Regions from separate parts of the Aeromicrobium erythreum genome, predicted to be linked through region 2. Evidence: predicted binding sites of a transcription regulator. Region 2 holds the regulator's gene; each other region holds the start of a gene.
The links. The regulator HrcA, encoded in region 2, represses chaperone genes, less so after heat shock. The targets are predictions, from matches to a motif close to TTGGCACTCGNNNNNNNCGAGTGCCAA.
Positions count from the first base shown of each region.

Region 1 (5,806 bases), 1.7 Mb from region 2:
TAGACCTCGACGAGCTTCTTGACCGACGGGTCGTCGGCCTCGTCCGCCCGTGCGGCGAAGACGTTGACGTAGGGCAGCGCGTTCGGGTCCGACGGGTCGTCCTGGGCGATCGCGTCGGAGAACGTCAGGCCGGCCTTCTCGACGAAGTCGTTGTTGACGATCGCGGCGGCGACGTCGTCGAGCGACGTGGCGGTCACGTTGGCGTCCAGGGCCGTCACCTTCACGCGCGAGGCGCTGGTGTCGACGTCGGCGAGGTCGGAGAAGATCGTGCCGCCGTCCTTGAGCTCGATGAGTCCGGCGGACTGCAGCACGAGCAGGCCGCGGGCCTGGTTGCTGGCGTCGTTCGGGACGGCCACGGTCGCGTCGTCGGGGATGTCGGCGACGTCGGTGTACTTCTTGGAGTACAGGCCGAGCGGGTAGATGGCCGTGGCGCCGACCGGCACGAGGTCCTGGTCGTTGGAGACGTTGTAGTCGGCGAGGTAGACGATGTGCTGGAACTGGTTGAGGTCCAGGTCGCCCTCGGCGACGGCCGGGTTCGGCTGCGCGTAGTCGGTGAAGTCGACGATGTCGACGTCGAGGCCGGCCTTCTTCGCGGCCTTCTCGTACTCGGCCCAGTAGGGGTCGCTGGCGCCGACGACGCCGATCCGCCAGGTCTTGGAGTCGTCGGCGGACTCGTCGGCACCGCCACGGGTGGCGAGGAAGATGACGACGGCGGCGACGACGACCGCGAGCGCGACGATGATGGCGACGAGACGGCCGCGACGCTTCGGGGCCTCGATGACGGGGGTGGGCTCGGACACGACGAGCTCCTTCCTGCGGGGTGACCGCACGGGGTGGGGGACGTGCCGCCGGGGTGGGGCGACCCGTGCACGCTACGGCGGGGTGCTGCACCGTCCGGACGGGTGACCAGCATGCGAGAACGGCACGGCGTCGGCGTCGCCGACTGGTAGCGGGCGGACTCAGGGGCGGTCGTCGTAGCTCCAGGCGACGTCGTCGCGCACCACCCGGGCGGGCGTGCCGGCAACGACGCTGTGGGCCGGCACCTTCTGTCCCCGGACCACCGCGCGCATGCCCACGACGGCACCGTCGCCGACGTCGGCGTGGCCCGTGACGACCGCGTCCTTGCACAGCCACACGTGGCGGCCGAGCCGGATGCTCGCGCCGAAGGGGTTGAGCCGCTCCCCTGTGGCGCGGTCCTCGAGCCGGTGCATGTCGTCGGTGGCCACGTAGACGTCGGCCGCCCACAGCTGCTCGGGCAGGGCCACCACGCTGCCACCGTTGCGCGCGTCAACGACCGCGCAGCGGGTGGCGACGAGGGGCCCGTGCAGCACGATGCTGGACCCGCCGCCGCAGTAGACCTCCCCGGCGGTGAGCTCGCAGCCCGCGTCGACGAAGACGGTGGCACCGTCGCCGCCGACGAGGAGCGACGCGATGCTGCGCAGCGCGGACCCGACGGCCACGACGACGTCGCGCACGGGGAACAGGGTCAGCTGCTCGAGCACCTTCGGGGGCAGCAGGGCACCGTCGGCCAGGTAGAGCGCGTTGTCGCAGTCGTGCCACCACGTCGGGACGCCGTCGCGCACCCGGGTCCAGGTCTGCGCGTCGACGGCGTCGACGTCGGCCCCGGCGGCGCGCAGGCGTTCGCGGTGCTCGGGGGCCAGACCCACGTTCGGTTCCACCCGAGCATCCTGCCAGGGCCTGGGCCCGTCACGGTGCGGGACGCTCCACCCGCTCGATCAGCTCGTGCGGCGCCTGCACGCAGTACGACTCGACGAGCAGCTCGCGCAGCTCGTCGAGGTCGGGCTCGTGCAGGGCGTCGTCGAGCACCAGGCCGACGACGTCGCCGCTGCGCCCGACCCGGAAGTACGGCGGGCCGAGGTGCTCGAACGCGGCCACCTCGTCCATCGGGGCACGGAACGTGATCCGGAGCAGGCCGTCCTCGCCCCCGAAGAGGTGCGCGACGTTGGCGCCACGCACGACCCAGCGGACGCCGGTCCAGGCGCGCTCGCGCCGCGCCTCGGGCAGCGGGTCGAGCACGCGCCCGACGCGCTCGAGCCAGACGTCGGGGACGGGTGCGCGAGCCACGTGCCCCACCCTGGCACGGGCCGCCGACATCCGGTCGCGGCACGAGACGCGAGAGGGCCCCGACCGGCGAACCGGTCGGGGCCCTCGTCGTCAGCGGCGAGGCGCAGGGCTCAGAAGCCCATGCCGCCCATGTCGCCCATGTCGGGGGCGCCACCACCGGCCGGAGCGGGCTCCGGCTTGTCGGCGACGACGGCCTCCGTCGTGAGGAACAGCGCCGCGATCGAGGCGGCGTTCTGCAGGGCGGAGCGCGTGACCTTGGCGGGGTCGATGATGCCCTCGCCGATGAGGTCGACGTACTCGCCCGTGGCGGCGTTGAGGCCGTGGCCCGGCTCGAGACCGGCGACCTTCTCCGCCACGACGCCGCCCTCGAGGCCGGCGTTGACCGCGATCTGCTTCAGCGGGGCCGACGCGGCGGTGCGCACGATGTTCGCGCCCGTCGCCTCGTCACCCTCGAGCTGCAGCTTCTCGAACACGGCCGCGGTGGCCTGGACGAGCGCCACGCCGCCGCCGGCGACGATGCCCTCCTCGACGGCCGCCTTCGCGTTGCGCACGGCGTCCTCGATGCGGTGCTTGCGCTCCTTGAGCTCGACCTCGGTGGCCGCGCCGACCTTGATGACGGCCACGCCGCCGGCCAGCTTGGCGAGGCGCTCCTGCAGCTTCTCGCGGTCGTAGTCGGAGTCGCTGTTCTCGATCTCCGCACGGATCTGGTTGACCCGGCCAGCGATCTGGTCCTGCGAGCCGCCGCCCTCGACGATGGTCGTCTCGTCCTTGGTCGTGACGACCTTGCGCGCGGTGCCGAGCAGCGAGATGTCGGCGTTCTCGAGCTTGAGGCCGACCTCCTCGCTGATGACCTCGCCGCCGGTGAGGATGGCGATGTCGGCCAGCATGGCCTTGCGGCGGTCACCGAAGCCGGGGGCCTTGATGGCGACCGACTTGAAGGTGCCGCGCATCTTGTTGACGATCAGGGTGGCCAGCGCCTCGCCCTCGACGTCCTCGGCGATGATCGCGAGCGGCTTGCCCGACTGCATGACCTTCTCGAGCACCGGGACGAAGTCCTTGACCGAGCTGATCTTGCTGTTGACGATGAGGATGTAGGGGTCCTCGAGGACCGTCTCCATGCGCTCGGGGTCGGTGACGAAGTAGCCCGACAGGTGACCCTTGTCGAAGCGCATGCCCTCGGTGAGCTCGAGGTCGAGGCCGAACGTGTTCGACTCCTCGACCGTGATGACGCCCTCCTTGCCGACCTTGTCCATGGCCTCGGCGATGATCTCGCCGACCGTGGTGTCGGCGGCCGAGATGGACGCGGTGGAGGCGATCTGCTCCTTGGTCTCGACGTCCTTGGCCATGCCGAGCAGCTGGCTGCTGATGGCCTCGACGGCGGTCTCGATGCCCTTCTTCAGGCCCATCGGGTTGGCGCCGGCGGCCACGTTGCGCAGACCCTCGCGCACGAGCGCCTGGGCCAGGACGGTGGCCGTCGTGGTGCCGTCGCCGGCGACGTCGTCGGTCTTCTTGGCGACCTCCTTGACGAGCTCGGCGCCGATCTTCTCGTAGGGGTCCTCGAGCTCGATCTCCTTGGCGATGGACACACCGTCGTTGGTGATCGTGGGGGCGCCCCACTTCTTCTCCAGCACGACGTTGCGGCCCTTGGGGCCGAGCGTCACCTTGACGGCGTCGGCAAGCTGGTTCATGCCGCGCTCGAGGCCGCGGCGGGCCTCCTCGTTGAACGCAATGGACTTGGCCATGTGGAACTCTCCGGTTCGACGTGGTTCGGGTGTGACCGGTCGGTGCCCGCGACGGACGAGCCAGGACGCGCGGCGATCCCTTCCCGCCGCCGTCCCGACCCTCACCGGGCCGGTCGGATGTCTAGCACTCTCACTATAGGAGTGCTAACCCAGGACTGGCAATCGGGTGGGGAGAGTGCCAGTTGCGGCGACGTCGCGACGCTAGTCGTCGTCGCCGATGACGAGGCGGGGGAGGCGGTCGCGCCAAGGGCGGCGGGGCGACGGCGACGCGTCGACGTCGAGCAGGGGCGGCGCGGCCGACGGGTCGGGGCGGGGGTCGGGGTCGGCCTCCTGCGCCGCGGCCCGGCGGTCCTGGCGGGCGATCCAGAGGACGGTCAGGACGATGCCCACCACGGGGACGAACGCCGGGATGGCGAGGACCGCCACGGGGTGCGCCGACAGCTCCCCGACCGCTGCGGCACCCGTTCCCATCGCACCAGTCTACGAGCGGCGGCCCGAGGACGGGCTCAGACCGAGAGCAGCAGGTAGATGCCCGTGAAGGTGTAGCCGACCATGAGCACGAGCATCGCGAGCTGGCCGGTGAGGCGGTGCGCGCGCGGCAGCACCTCGAGGGCCTTGTCGTGCGCCGCGACCACCGCCACCACGTGCCCGGCGACGACGAATCCGACCTTGTAGACCGCGAGGAGGTCGGGGTGCTCGGACAGGACGTACGACACCGTGAGCCCGTCGCCTGCGCCGAGCAGCTGCAGCAGGCCGATCACCACGCCCTGACCGCGCTCGACGAGGTAGGTCAGGTAGTGCGCGAAGACGTAGCCGACGACGATCGGCACCAGCGAGTGCGCCATCAGCCCCGGCAGTGCACGACGCTGCGCCGGCGTCACACCGCCCGTCGCCACGGAGGCGGCCACGAACGCCACCGCCACCACCACGCAGAACAGCAGCAGCACGAGCGACGTGGTGAGCGTGGAGTGCGCCGCCGACTGCCAGGCCTGCGACGCGGAGAAGCTGTCGAACGCCGTCGACCCGAGGAGCACCGACACCGCCGCGACGATCCCGGGCGCCACGGGCAGCAGCGGGAGCGAGCGCAGCGGGTTGTGCGGCGCGAAGCGCCGGTCGCGCACCAGCGGCGCGAGCCGCGCCACCACGGCGCTGTACACGTCGAACGGGTCGGCACGGTCGAACCAGCGCGGCCCGAACACGACGCCACCCGCCACCGTCACGACGACGTAGACCGCCACCCACGTGCGCACCGCGTCGACGGAGCCGGCGTCGGGAGAGGCGAGCTCGAGCCACACGAACGCGAACAGCCCGGCCGCCGCAGGCCAGTAGCCCCACGCCGGGCGGTAGACCACGAACCCGTCGGGACGACCCGTGAGCCGACCCACCAGCCACTGGACCGAGCGCCACGGCGACAGGTCCTTCCACACGTGCCCCGCCAGCAGCGCGAGCGGCACCAGCCCCACCCACACGAGGACGTAGAACGCCCCGATGCCCGGGTTCGACGCGTCGTCGGGTCCCAGGAAGAGCGCGCCCAGGAACCACGCGGCCAGCAGCAGACCCACGACCGCCAACCACGGTCGACGTCGCGGCTCGTCAGCCCCGCCGGGCTGCTCCGCCGCAGGCTGGAGCCGCGGCTCCTTCCAGGCGAACGCGAGCACGGCGAAGGAGATCGTCAGGGCCCAGCTCGCGCCCACGACGGCGTACAGGAACGGCACGGGCAGGTCGGTCGAGCCGCCCACGCCGTGCTGCGGCAGCAGGTCGAGCACGGTCAGGGCCGGACGACGAGCTGGACGATGGTCGCGTGGGTCTCGTGCGACTCCACCGCCACCTGGCCCGGACGATCGAGGGTGAACGTGCGCGACACCGTCTCACCCGGCTGCACGTCGATGCTCACCTCCGGGTCGGAGTGCACGTGCACCTCGTCAGCCACCTCGGCCGTCACGGTCAGCGTGACCGGCTCGCCGACCTTCACCTTCACC
Region 1 covers NZ_CP011502.1:478,918-484,723, reverse strand. The annotation lists gene Aeryth_RS02335 (MetQ/NlpA family ABC transporter substrate-binding protein) at 1-800, opposite strand, end outside; gene Aeryth_RS02330 (acyltransferase) at 960-1,679, opposite strand; gene Aeryth_RS02325 (MmcQ/YjbR family DNA-binding protein) at 1,708-2,085, opposite strand; gene groL (chaperonin GroEL) at 2,196-3,827, opposite strand; gene Aeryth_RS02315 (hypothetical protein) at 4,029-4,298, opposite strand; gene Aeryth_RS02310 (hypothetical protein) at 4,334-5,593, opposite strand; gene Aeryth_RS17800 (cupredoxin domain-containing protein) at 5,596-5,806, opposite strand, start outside.
Region 1: groL (chaperonin GroEL) is a predicted target of HrcA. The motif match lies at 3,949-3,975, and genes of this name have one in related genera.

Region 2 (5,806 bases):
CCGTAGAGGGAGACGGTGTCGATGCTGGTCGGGACGGTGAACGTGTGGGGACGCTGGTCCCCGGGAGAATCAGGAGTCATGTGTGCCCCCATGGTACGGGGGTGCGCCGACACGTCGACAGCGCCGGACCGCGGCGCCCGTGCGCTCAGCCCGGCGGCCAGCCGAGCGAGCGCCCGGCGAGCACGTGCCCGTGGCAGTGGAACACCGTCTGGTGCGCGTCGGCACCGGTGTTGAAGACGAGCCGGTAGGAGCCGCCCGCCTCGTCGGCGACGCGGCGGGCCAGGCGCAGCAGGCCCACGGCCGCCTCCGGCTCGGCCTCGGCCAGGCTGCCGACATCGGGCTGGTGCACGCGCGGGATGACGAGCACGTGCGTGGGTGCCTGCGGGCTGATGTCGCGGAACGCCACGGCGTGCTCGTCCTGCGCGACGACGTCGGCGGGCACCTCGCCCTCGACGATCTTGCAGAACAGGCAGTCGGCGCTGGGGCTCATGGTCCCTTCCTACCGCACCCGGCGGCCCGCGACGAGGCCGCCACTCAGCGGAAGGCGTCCTTGATGCGGCCGAAGACGCTGCCGCGGTGGGTGCTGCCGAGCTGCGCCTCGGGACGCTCCTCGTCGCGCAGGGCGGCCAGCTGCTTCAGCAGGTCGCGCTGCGCGTCGTCGAGCTCGTCCGGGGTCTGCACGACGATCTCGACGACGAGGTCGCCGCGACCCGGTCCCCGCAGGCGCGGCACGCCCTGGCCGCGCAGCGTGAGCGTCTCGCCCGACTGGATGCCGGCCGGCACCTCGAGCCCGACGACCTCCGGTCCGTCCTCGTCGACGAGGTCGGCCTCGAGGGTCGGCAGGTCGACGTGCGTGCCGAGCGCGGCGGCCGTCATGGGCAGCGTCACCTGGCAGCGCAGCTGGTCGCCCTTGCGGGTGAAGACGGGGTGGCGAGCCACCTCGACCTCGATGTAGAGGTCGCCCGCCGGACCCCCGCCCGGGCCGACCTCCCCCTCGCCGGCGAGCTGGATGCGGGTGCCCTGGTCGACGCCGGCCGGGATCGAGACCGTGATCGAGCGGCGCGAGCGGACGCGGCCGTCGCCGTGGCACTCGTGGCAGGGGTCCTGGATGACGGTGCCGAACCCGTGGCAGGTCGGGCACGGGCGGGCCGTGCGGACGCTGCCGAGCGGCGTGCGCTGGACCTGCTGCACCTCGCCGTGGCCGTGACACGTGCCGCAGGTGACCGTCGCCGAGTCGTCCTCGGCGCCGCTGCCCGAGCAGCGCTCGCAGACCACGGCGGTGTCGACCTTGATCTCGCGCGTGACGCCGAACGCAGCCTCGGCGAGGTCGACCTGCAGACGCAGCAGCGCGTCCTGCCCCCGCTGCACACGCGAGCGCGGACCACGGCTGCTGCTGCCACCACCGCCGAAGAAAGCGTCCATGATGTCGTCGAAGCTGAACCCGGCGCCCCCGCCGAAGCCGCCCGCGCCACCCCCGCCGCCGAGCGGGTTGCCGCCGCGGTCGTACACGGCACGCTTCTGGGGGTCCGACAGCACCTCGTACGCGGTGGTGACCTCCTTGAAGCGGTCGGCGGCGTCGGGGGCGTCGTTCACGTCGGGGTGCAGCTGGCGCGCCAGCTTGCGGTACGCCTTCTTCATCTCCTCGGGCGTCGCCGACCGGGAGACGCCGAGCAGCGCGTAGTAGTCCTGTGCCATACGTCCTTCGTCCTGTTCAGCCGTCCGCGAGCTGTCGCCCGACGTAGCGGGCGACCGCGCCGACGGCGGCCATGGTTCCGGGGTAGTCCATGCGGGTGGGTCCGAGCGTGCCGAGCATCGCCAGCGCCTGCTCGGAGGTGCCGTACGCCGACGAGACGACCGCCGTGCCGGGCAGTCCCTCGGTGCCGGTCTCCAGACCGATGCGCACGGTGGGGTCGGTGGTGGCCTCGCCGAGCAGCTTCAGCAGCACGACCTGCTCCTCCAGCGCCTCCAGCACGGGGCGGATGGAGGTGTCGAAGTCGCGACCGAAGCGCGCGAGGTTCGCGGTGCCGCCGACGGCCACGCGCTCGTCGCTGCGCTCGTCGGAGAACACGTGGGTGAGCGTCGTGACCACGGAGGTCACGAGGGGGCGGTCGGCGGGCGCGAACGTGCCGATCACGTCGGCGAGGCGCAGCGACGCCTCGGGCAGGCGCTGGCCCACCGCCGCCGTCATGATGCGCGAGCGGACGTCGGACAGCAGACCGTCGCCCGGCGTGGCCTCGAGCTCGACGATGCGCTGCTCGACGCGACCGCTGCTGGTGATGACGACCACGAGCACGCGGGCGCCCTCGAGCGCCACGACCTCGACGTGACGCACCGTGGATCGGGTCAGCGACGGGTACTGCACGATCGCGACCTGGTTGGTGAGCTGGGCGAGCACCTTGACGCTGCGCTGCACGACGTCGTCGACGTCGACGGCGCCGCCCAGGAACGTCTCGATCGCGCGACGCTCGGGCGACGTGAGCGCCTTGACCTGCGAGAGCCGGTCGACGAACAGCCGGTACCCCTTGTCGGTGGGCACGCGACCCGCGCTCGTGTGGGGCTGGGCGATGAGCCCCTCCTCCTCCAGCACGGCCATGTCGTTGCGGATGGTGGCCGGCGAGACGCCGAGCTGGTGACGCTCGACGAGGGCGCGGGAGCCGACCGGCTCCTGGGTCTCGACGTAGTCCTCGACGATGGCGCGCAGGACCTCCAGGCGACGGTCCTCGGACGGGAGACGACGGTCCTCCGGCACGGCGCTCTCCTCCTCTGGGACGGTCTCGGCTGGACGGTGCGTGGCTCGGGTGCGACGACGCCGGACGGCCTCGGGCGCGCACGGCGCAGACGGGGTCCGTCGGCGCGGCGTGGCGCTTTGGCACTCACCAGGCGCAAGTGCCAGTCTAGCGCCGTGGGAGCAATCGGGAGCGAGGGTGAGGTCGTCTCGGTCGCGGGTCGCTCGCGCACCCTGACGTACCGGCCGCGCCGGGTGACGCTCTCCGACGGCACGTTCCTCCTGCACGAGTCGCGCGGCGGCACGCTGAGCTCGGTGTGGGCCGCCGACCTCGGCGACCTCTTCGTCGAGGTGGTGCACCTGGGGCACGGCCCCGTCGGCGGCGAGCTGGTGCTCGTCGTCCCCGACGGCGACACCGTGGCCCTCGGCGACCTCGTCCCGCCCCTCGACGTCGTGCCGAGCACCGCGCGGCCCAGCTGGGCGCAGGCCGTCGACCTCGCCGTCGGGCTGACCCGCTCGTCCACGCGGATCCTCACGAGCAGCGGCGAGATCGGCCGCGACGACCTCGAGGCGTTCCACCAGACCTTGCTGGGCGTGCTCCATGGCTGAGACCCGAGGGTGGGGTCGCTACGGCGACGACGTGCTCGCCGGCGACTGGAAGGCGCCCCCGCGCGGGCGCTCGACCGAGGTGCCCGCCGAGCTCGGGATGGTCGTCGAGGAGGTCACGACGGGCTGGTGCGGCGAGGTGGTGCGTGTCGAGCGCGACCTCGGCACCGTGGCCCTGGAGGACCGGCGCCTCAAGATCAAGGTCTTCCCCCTCGGACCGGGCTTCCTGCTCGAGGGCAGGCCGGTGGTGCTGGTCGCCCCGTCCGGCGCCGCCCCGCGGCAGCCCGCCCGCACGGCGTCGGGATCGCGTGCGGTGGCCGGGCAGCGGGCGCGCGTGGCCCTGCCGAGCCGGATCCTCGTGGAGGGCAAGCACGACGCCGAGCTGGTCGAGAAGGTCTGGGGCGACGACCTGCGTGTCGAGGGCGTCGCCGTGGAGATGCTGCACGGCGTCGACGACCTGGTGGGCGTGGTCGACGACTTCGACCCGGGCCCCGACCGCCGGCTCGGGATCCTGGTGGACCACCTCGTGCCCGGCTCGAAGGAGTCGCGCATCGCGGCCAGGCTGTCCGGCCGACCCCACGTGCTCGTCGTCGGCCACCCGTACGTCGACGTCTGGCAGGCCGTGAAGCCCGCCCGGCTCGGCGTCGCCGCGTGGCCGGTCGTCCCGCGCCACCTGGAGTGGAAGCGCGGGGTGTGCGCCGCGTTCGGCTGGCCGCACGCCGAGCAGGCCGACGTGGCCCGCGCGTGGCAGCACATCCTCTCCCGGGTCGACTCCTGGACCGACCTGGAGCCGGAGTTCCTCGGTCGCGTCGAGGAGCTCATCGACTTCGTCACCGCCCCGTAACGGGCGGCTCCTCGCCGTACCGTCGGTGCCTGGGCAGCGAGACGGCCCGGGACCAGGTGGTCCCGGGCCGTCGCGCCTCCCTCAGTCCTGCAGCACCGACTGCACCGTCGGCACGGTCGGGGTCGGCGCCGGGGTGGGCGTGAGCCACTCCGTCCGCGGCAGCACGCGTCCGAGCACGTTCCCGTCCTCGACGAGGTCGAGGGTCGCGACACCGAGCAGCGTGTCCTTGCCCCGCGTGCGCTCGGTGTTGTGCGCGTACAGGTAGGCCCGCACCGGTCCCCTCGTCTGCACGGTGCGCCGCCACGTGAACTTGTAGTAGGCGGTGCTGAACGAGAACGTCTCGACGGGTCGCACCCCGTTCGCCGCGTCGAGCGGTGCGCCGAGCGCCACGGTGTAGTCGACGTCCTTGCCCCACCGGTCGGGCTCGCTGGCCATGCCGCTGACCGACACCTTGCCGTCCTCGGACCTCATCGACTCGAGCAGCCCCGACGGCGAGCCGTCCGACGTCGGGTAGCGGACGAAGCCCGACGGCCACGCCGAGCCGCGCCGCACGACGCGCCACATGAACGTGCCGTTCATGTTGTCCTCCGAGACCACGATCGACCCGTCGGCGCGGACCCGCTCGACGATCGCGACGTGGCCCTTCTCCCCGGAGTAGCCCTTGTAGGCGTCCCACCAGGCGACGTCGCCGCGACGCGGGGCGTAGCTGCGCACCGGGACGCCGGCCGCCCGGGCCGCCCGGCCCCACGTGCGGGCCGCGTCGGTACCCGGCGGGCGTGCCACCAGACGGTTCTTCGTCAGCCGGTAGGCGACGTAGTTCGTGCAGTTGCGGCCCGGCGTCTGGTTCCAGAAGGACGTGGACCGGACGGAGCCGTAGCCACCGTCGCTGTACCCCTTCGCCTTGCACTGCGTGTAGCTCGTGCAGAGCACGGTCCTCGCCGCGTCCGCCGATGTCGGTATACCAAAAATGGCCAATCCGATGAGCATGCTGATCACCGTTGGCCAATGCGCGATGCGCATTGCTCCCTCGCCAACTCCCCCGAGTTGCTGTTTCTCCCACGTGAACCGTAAGTCCTCGACGAAGGTCCTGCATCGCGAATGACTAAAGTCCCGAAAAGTGAGAGGAACCTCCGCTATGGGGTCAGCTGTCGGACGACGGCGTCGGCGAGCAGCCGGCCCTCCAGGGTGAGCACGAGCCGCTCGTCGCCGAGCAGCAGGCCGCGGTCGCGCAGGTCGGGCACCTCCGCCCGTCCGGCGGCGTCGAGGGCGTCGAGGGCCAGGCCCTCGCGCAGGCGCAGCTCGAGCATCACCTGCTCCAGCCGGCGGCCGGCCGCGTCGACGACCTCGCTGCCCGCCTCGACCGACTCGCCGCGCTCGAGCCGCTGCGCGTAGGCCGCAGGGTGCTTGACGTTCCACCAGCGTCGCCCGGCCAGGTGCGAGTGCGCGCCGGGGCCGACGCCCCACCAGTCCGCCCCGTGCCAGTAGAGCAGGTTGTGGCGGCAGCGGGCGTCGGCGTCACGGGCCCAGTTCGACAGCTCGTACCACCCGAGCCCGGCCTCGGACAGGACCGCATCGGCGAGCAGGTACTTGTCGGCCGTCTCGTCGTCGTCGGGCATGACCACCTCGCCGCG
Region 2 covers NZ_CP011502.1:2,446,016-2,451,821, forward strand. The annotation lists gene Aeryth_RS11585 (PhoH family protein) at 1-80, opposite strand, end outside; gene Aeryth_RS11590 (histidine triad nucleotide-binding protein) at 146-490, opposite strand; gene dnaJ (molecular chaperone DnaJ) at 535-1,695, opposite strand; gene hrcA (heat-inducible transcriptional repressor HrcA) at 1,712-2,749, opposite strand; gene Aeryth_RS18335 (hypothetical protein) at 2,903-3,334, shown strand; gene Aeryth_RS11610 (DUF3097 domain-containing protein) at 3,327-4,175, shown strand; gene Aeryth_RS11615 (CHAP domain-containing protein) at 4,257-5,162, opposite strand; gene hemW (radical SAM family heme chaperone HemW) at 5,309-5,806, opposite strand, start outside.

Region 3 (5,806 bases), 1.7 Mb from region 2:
GTGGCTGACGTGGCGGCCGACCTCGACGTTCATGAACAGCGAGGTGCGCGGGTGCTCGTACGTCCAGGAGAACGTGTCGCCGACCCGCTTGGTCTCGCCGTGGTCGGGGGCCACGCCCGCGCGGAGCAGACCGCCGGGCACCGGCAGACGGTCGACGAAGGAGACGTCGGCGTCGGTCGCGGCGAGCAGCTCGCGGGCGGTGTAGGTGGCTGCCGGACCTGTGCCGACGACCGCCACGCGCAGGCCGGTGGGGACGCCGGGGCGCACCCGGGCGTGCGTCTGCTCCTTCGCGACCGCTCGGTCGGGGCGCTCGGCGTAGTAGGCGGCGTTGAGCTCGGCGAAGACCTCCTCGCCTCCGCGGAGGATCTCGATCGGCTTGATGGCCGAGGCGGGGCAGGCGTCGGCGCACGCGCCGCAGTCGATGCAGGCGCGCGCGTCGACGTAGAGGATGTCCGTGTGGCCGAAGTCGGGCTCGCCCGGGGTCGGGTGGATGCAGTCGACGGGGCAGACCTCGACGCAGGACGCGTCGGAGCAGCAGCTCTGGGTGATCGCGAAGGGCATGGGCGGATCAGAGCATGTGGACGCGGCGGTAGAGCCGCTTGGCCGCAGGCGTCAGCAGGCCCGCCTCGGACAGGAAGTCCATGAGGTGGACGCACGACAGGCGCATGAGGGCGTGGTGGTGCTCGTTGTTCTTGGCCGCCGCGACGGCCTCCTTCACGTCGAGACCGGCCTCGGCGTACACGTCGGGCTGCACCAGGCTCTTGACGATGAAGTAGCCGACGCTGGCGATCTGCAGCGCGCTGGCCTTGCGCCGCACCTCGGAGATGCCGCGCATCGCCTCGATGGTCTCGTGACGCGCGAACTTCATGTGGCGCGACTCCTCGACCACGTGGATCTTGCAGATCGTCTTGACCTGCGGGGCGACCGACGCACCGCGCATCCAGTCGCGCTGCATGACATCGAGGACCTCCTCGGCGACGAGGATGGAGGTGTAGGCCACCTCGTTGCGCGCGGTCAGCTTGAGCAGCTTGGCCGCCTGGTGCAGACGCGGGTGCGGCAGGTAGGAGCGGCCGGCGATCAGCTGCGCACCCTTGGCGAACATGATCGAGTGGCGGCACTCGTCGGCGATCTCGGTCAGCGCGAACTGGAACTCGCTGCTCGCGTAGTCCTTGTCGTAGATGTCGACGAGGAGCATCTGCTGGAGCAGCATCTCGAACCAGATGCCGATGCTCGCGACGCTGGCGGCCTCGTGACGCGTGAGGGTCGCGCGCTGCTCCGGGCTCATGCGCTCCCAGATGTCGGTGCCGTACAGCGTGCACCACTCCGGGTTCACGCCGTCGTGCAGCGGGTCGAGCGGGGCGTCCCAGTCGACCTCCTTCTCGGGGTCGTACGAGAGCTGGGCCGACGAGGAGAGCAGACGCTCGAGCACACCGTCGCGCTCGACCTCGGCGCGGAAGGCGGCGGCGTCCTGCTCCGGGCTGGGTGCGGTGATCGTCATGGTGGGACTCCTCGACTCGACAGCGATGATGTGACATCGGGAGTGTCACATCCGTACCCACGGTATGCCCGGGGTGGCGGAAGCGCAAGAGACACACGTCACCCGCCGTTCGTCCCCGCGCCTCGTCGAGGATTCCCAGGTGGACCTGGGAATCCGCGATCAGCACGGAGAGCTTTCCGTGCGCCGCTGAGATGTCCGTGCCTCGCGGGAGATTCCCAGGTCGACCCGGGAATCTGCGGACCGCGGGTCAGCGCTGGGCGTCGAGGAAGGTGCGGGCGAGCGGGGCGGGGGCGCGGGCGAGCCAGGCGTCCTCGACGGCCGCCGCGAGCCGTGCGGGGTCGACGACGTCGAGCTCGACGAGGTAGCCGGGGTGGTGGGCCAGGTGCTCGATGGTGAACAGGCCTGGCACGCCCTCGGAGAGGATGGCGTCGCGCTCGGCGAGGTCCTCGGTGCGCAGTCCGACGATGTCGCCCCGAGGCACGCGAGCGTCGCCGAAACGTCGCAGGTCGGCCTGCGTGAAGGGCCGCACCCAGCAGAACACCGCCTTGTCCACGAACCAGGCGCGGTTGCGGAACGTGGTGCCCTCGCTCACCGACGGCAGGGCGGTGCACAGACGCTCGACGTCGGCGAGGGTGGGCACGGGTCCAGCGTCGTGCGGGGCGGTCGGCCCGTCGACCCTCGCCGAGCCTCGTCGACCCCTCTCCCCCACCCCAGGACGCGACGAGGCCCGCCGTCCCGGGTGGGACGACGGGCCTCGGTCGTGGTGCGGCTGACTCAGTGGCTGTGCCCGGCGTGGGCGTCACCCTCGTCGTCGGCGGGCTTGTCGGCCACGAGCGTCTCGGTCGTGAGCAGCATGGCGGTGATCGACGCGGCGTTGGCCAGCGCGGAGCGCGTGACCTTGACCGGGTCGAGGATGCCCTGCGCGAGCAGGTCGCCGTACTCGCCGGTGGCGGCGTTGTAGCCCTCGCCGCTCTCGCGGACCTTGGACACGACGACCTCGCCGGAGACGCCGCCGTTGCGGGCGATCCACTCCAGCGGGGCGTCGGCGCCGATGCGCACGATGCGCACGCCGACACCCTCGTCGCCGGTGAGGCCGAGGTCGTCGTCGAGCACGGACACGGCGTGGACGAGGGCGGAGCCGCCGCCGGCGACGATGCCCTCCTCGATGGCCGCGCGGGTCGCCGAGACGGCGTCCTCGATGCGGTGCTTCTTCTCCTTCAGCTCCACCTCGGTGGCGGCGCCGACCTGGATGACGCACACGCCGCCGGCCAGCTTCGCGAGCCGCTCCTGCAGCTTCTCGCGGTCCCAGTCGGAGTCGGTGAGCTCGATCTCGGCCTTGATCTGGTTGACGCGGCCCTCGACCTCGGCAGCGTCGCCGCCGCCGTCGATGATCGTCGTGTCGTCCTTGGTGACGACCACGCGTCGGGCGGTGCCGAGCACCTCGAGGCCGACCTGGTCGAGCTTGAGGCCGACGTCGGGGGTGACGACGGTCGCGCCGGTGAGGGTCGCGATGTCCTGGAGCATCGCCTTGCGGCGGTCGCCGAACGCGGGCGCCTTGACGGCGACCGAGGTGAACGTGCCGCGGATCTTGTTGACGACCAGGGTCGAGAGCGCCTCGCCCTCGACGTCCTCGGCGATGATGAACAGGCTCTTGTTGGCCGCGATGACCTTCTCCAGCAGCGGGAGCAGCTCGGCGACCGAGCTGATCTTGCCCTGGTTGACGAGCACGTAGGGGTCGTCGAGGACGGACTCCATGCGCTCGGTGTCGGTGACCATGTAGGGCGACAGGTAGCCCTTGTCGAACTGCATGCCCTCGGTGAAGTCGAGCTGCGTGCCGAGGGAGTTGGACTCCTCGACGGTGATGACGCCGTCCTTGCCGACCTTGTCGAACGCCTCGGCGATGAGCTCGCCGATGTGCGCGTCGCGCGAGGAGACGGTGGCGACGTCGGTCATGTCCTTGATGTCGTCGACGTCGCGGGCGACCTCGTGCAGGCGCTCGGAGACGGCCTTGACGGCGGCCTCGATGCCCTTCTTGAGGCCGACCGGGTTGGCGCCGGCGGCGACGGCGCGCAGGCCCTCGTGGACCATCGCCTGGGCGAGCACGGTGGCCGTGGTGGTGCCGTCACCGGCGACGTCGTTCGTCTTGGTGGCGACCTCCTTGGCGAGCTGGGCGCCGAGGTTCTCGAACGGGTCGTCGAGCTCGACCTCACGGGCGACGGTGACGCCGTCGTTCGTGATGGTGGGGGCGCCCCACTTCTTGTCGAGCACGACGTAGCGGCCCTTGGGGCCGAGGGTGACCTTGACGGTGTTCGCGAGGGCGTCGACGCCGCGCTCGAGCGCGCGGCGTGCGTCCTCGTCGAACTCGAGGATCTTGGGCATGGTGATGCCTTCCTACGAAACGACTGAATGGTGGTGTCCGGCGAGAGCCGGAGGTGGCGCGTCAGCACGGTCCTGACGCGCATGGGACCCGACCGGCAAGGCGCGCGAGCGACGGCGACCCGTTCTTGGTCGCCGAGCGAGCAGCAACGCCGCCGGTCGGGAGCCCAGGTGCGTCAGGAGACGACGGCGAGGACGTCGCGGGCAGAGAGGATGAGGAACTCCTCGCCCGAGTACTTGACCTCGGTTCCGCCGTACTTGCTGAAGATGACCTTGTCGCCGACGTTGACGTCGAGCGGGACGCGGTTGCCGGAGTCGTCGATGCGGCCGGGGCCGACGGCGACGACCTCGCCCTCCTGGGGCTTCTCCTTGGCGGTGTCCGGGATGACGAGCCCGGAGGCGGTAGTCTGCTCGGCCTCGACGGCCTTGATGACGAGACGATCCTCGAGCGGCTTGATGGTGACCGACACTGGTCGACCTCCCCTTCAACGATGTGGTGAGTGACGGATGTACGTGATGGGTGTGCACGCCGTCGCGGGGGCCGTGCACGGGTTGGCAGTCTCAGGGTTCGAGTGCCAGTTCAGAATCTAGCACTCACCCCTCTCGAGTGCTAAGGGGTGTTCGCGGGCGGCGGACACGCGTCGTTGGGCCCGGCGGGGGTGCCGGGCCGTGGGCGGCGGGATGCCCGGCCTGCCACGATGGCGTCGTGGACCTGGTGACGTTCGAGCGGCTGCAGACCGACGAGGGCCGGGCCCTGGTGGCGGAGGTGCACGAGCGCGCGGGCCGGGAGTCCGATCTCGCGCTCGGCACGCGGCTGCGCAAGGTGCACGACGTGGAGCTGGTGGCGGCGGCGGTGACGCAGAACCACCTGCGGGGGCTGGCGCGGGCCAAGCTGGGCGACGACGCGGCGGGCATGTTCTTCACGCACGACGCGCTGCAGCAGGCGACGCGTGGCGCGGTCGCGACGCTGCGCGCCGAGCGTCTGGCTGCGTCGGGGGCGTCCGCGGTGCTCGACCTCGGCTGCGGCATCGGCTCCGACCTCGTCGCGTTCGCGCGAGCTGGGCTGCGGGTGCGCGGTGTCGAGCGCGACCCGGTGCGTGCCGCGATCGCGTCGGCGAACCTGCGCGCGCTCGGGCTCGAGGGTGAGGTGGTGTGCGCCGACGCGGCCGACGTCGTGCCGACCGCGTCGGAGGTGGTGTTCCTCGACCCCGCCCGTCGCGACGACCGTGGTCGGGTGTTCGACCCGGAGGCGATGAGTCCGCCGTGGTCGGTGGTCGAGGAGCACCTGGCGGGGCGCGCCGTGGTGAAGACGCTGCCGGGGATCCCGCACGCGCTCGTCCCCGACGGCGTGGAGGCGCAGTGGGTCAGCGACGGGGGCGACCTCGTCGAGGCGTGCCTGTGGGGCGCGGGGCTCGACCTGACCGACCGCGCGCCGCGGCGGGCGTCGGCGCTGCCGGGTCCGCACGTGCTGAGCGGCGACGGGGCGCCCGGTGACGTCGGGGAGCTCGGCGGCTGGCTGCACGAGCCCGACGACGCGGTGATCCGCTCCGGCCTGGTGGGGGCGCTGGCCGAGGAGGTCGACGGGCAGCTGGTCGACCCGCGGATCGCGTGGGTGACGACCGACGTCGAGGTGCGGCACCCGCTGGCCCGATCGTTCCGCGTCGTGGCGGAGCTGCCGTTCCGCGAGAAGCAGCTGAAGGCCGCCTTGGTCGCGCGCGACGTCGGCACCCTGACCGTGAAGAAGCGCGGCGTCGACGTCGTGCCCGAGGTGCTCGTGCGCCGCCTGCGCCTGAAGGGCTCGCAGCGCGCCACGGTCGTGCTGACGCGCGTGGACGACAAGGCCGTCGCCCTCCTCGTCGACCCCCTCCCCCGCTGACCGTCGTCGCGCAGGGCCCGCGCGGACCCCGCAGCACAGGACCGTTTGCGTGGGGC
Region 3 covers NZ_CP011502.1:489,830-495,635, reverse strand. The annotation lists gene Aeryth_RS02395 (FAD-dependent oxidoreductase) at 1-561, opposite strand, end outside; gene Aeryth_RS02390 (AurF N-oxygenase family protein) at 569-1,498, opposite strand; gene Aeryth_RS02385 (MmcQ/YjbR family DNA-binding protein) at 1,746-2,138, opposite strand; gene groL (chaperonin GroEL) at 2,273-3,877, opposite strand; gene groES (co-chaperone GroES) at 4,051-4,344, opposite strand; gene Aeryth_RS02370 (THUMP-like domain-containing protein) at 4,581-5,750, shown strand.
Region 3: groES (co-chaperone GroES) is a predicted target of HrcA. The motif match lies at 4,462-4,488, and genes of this name have one in related genera.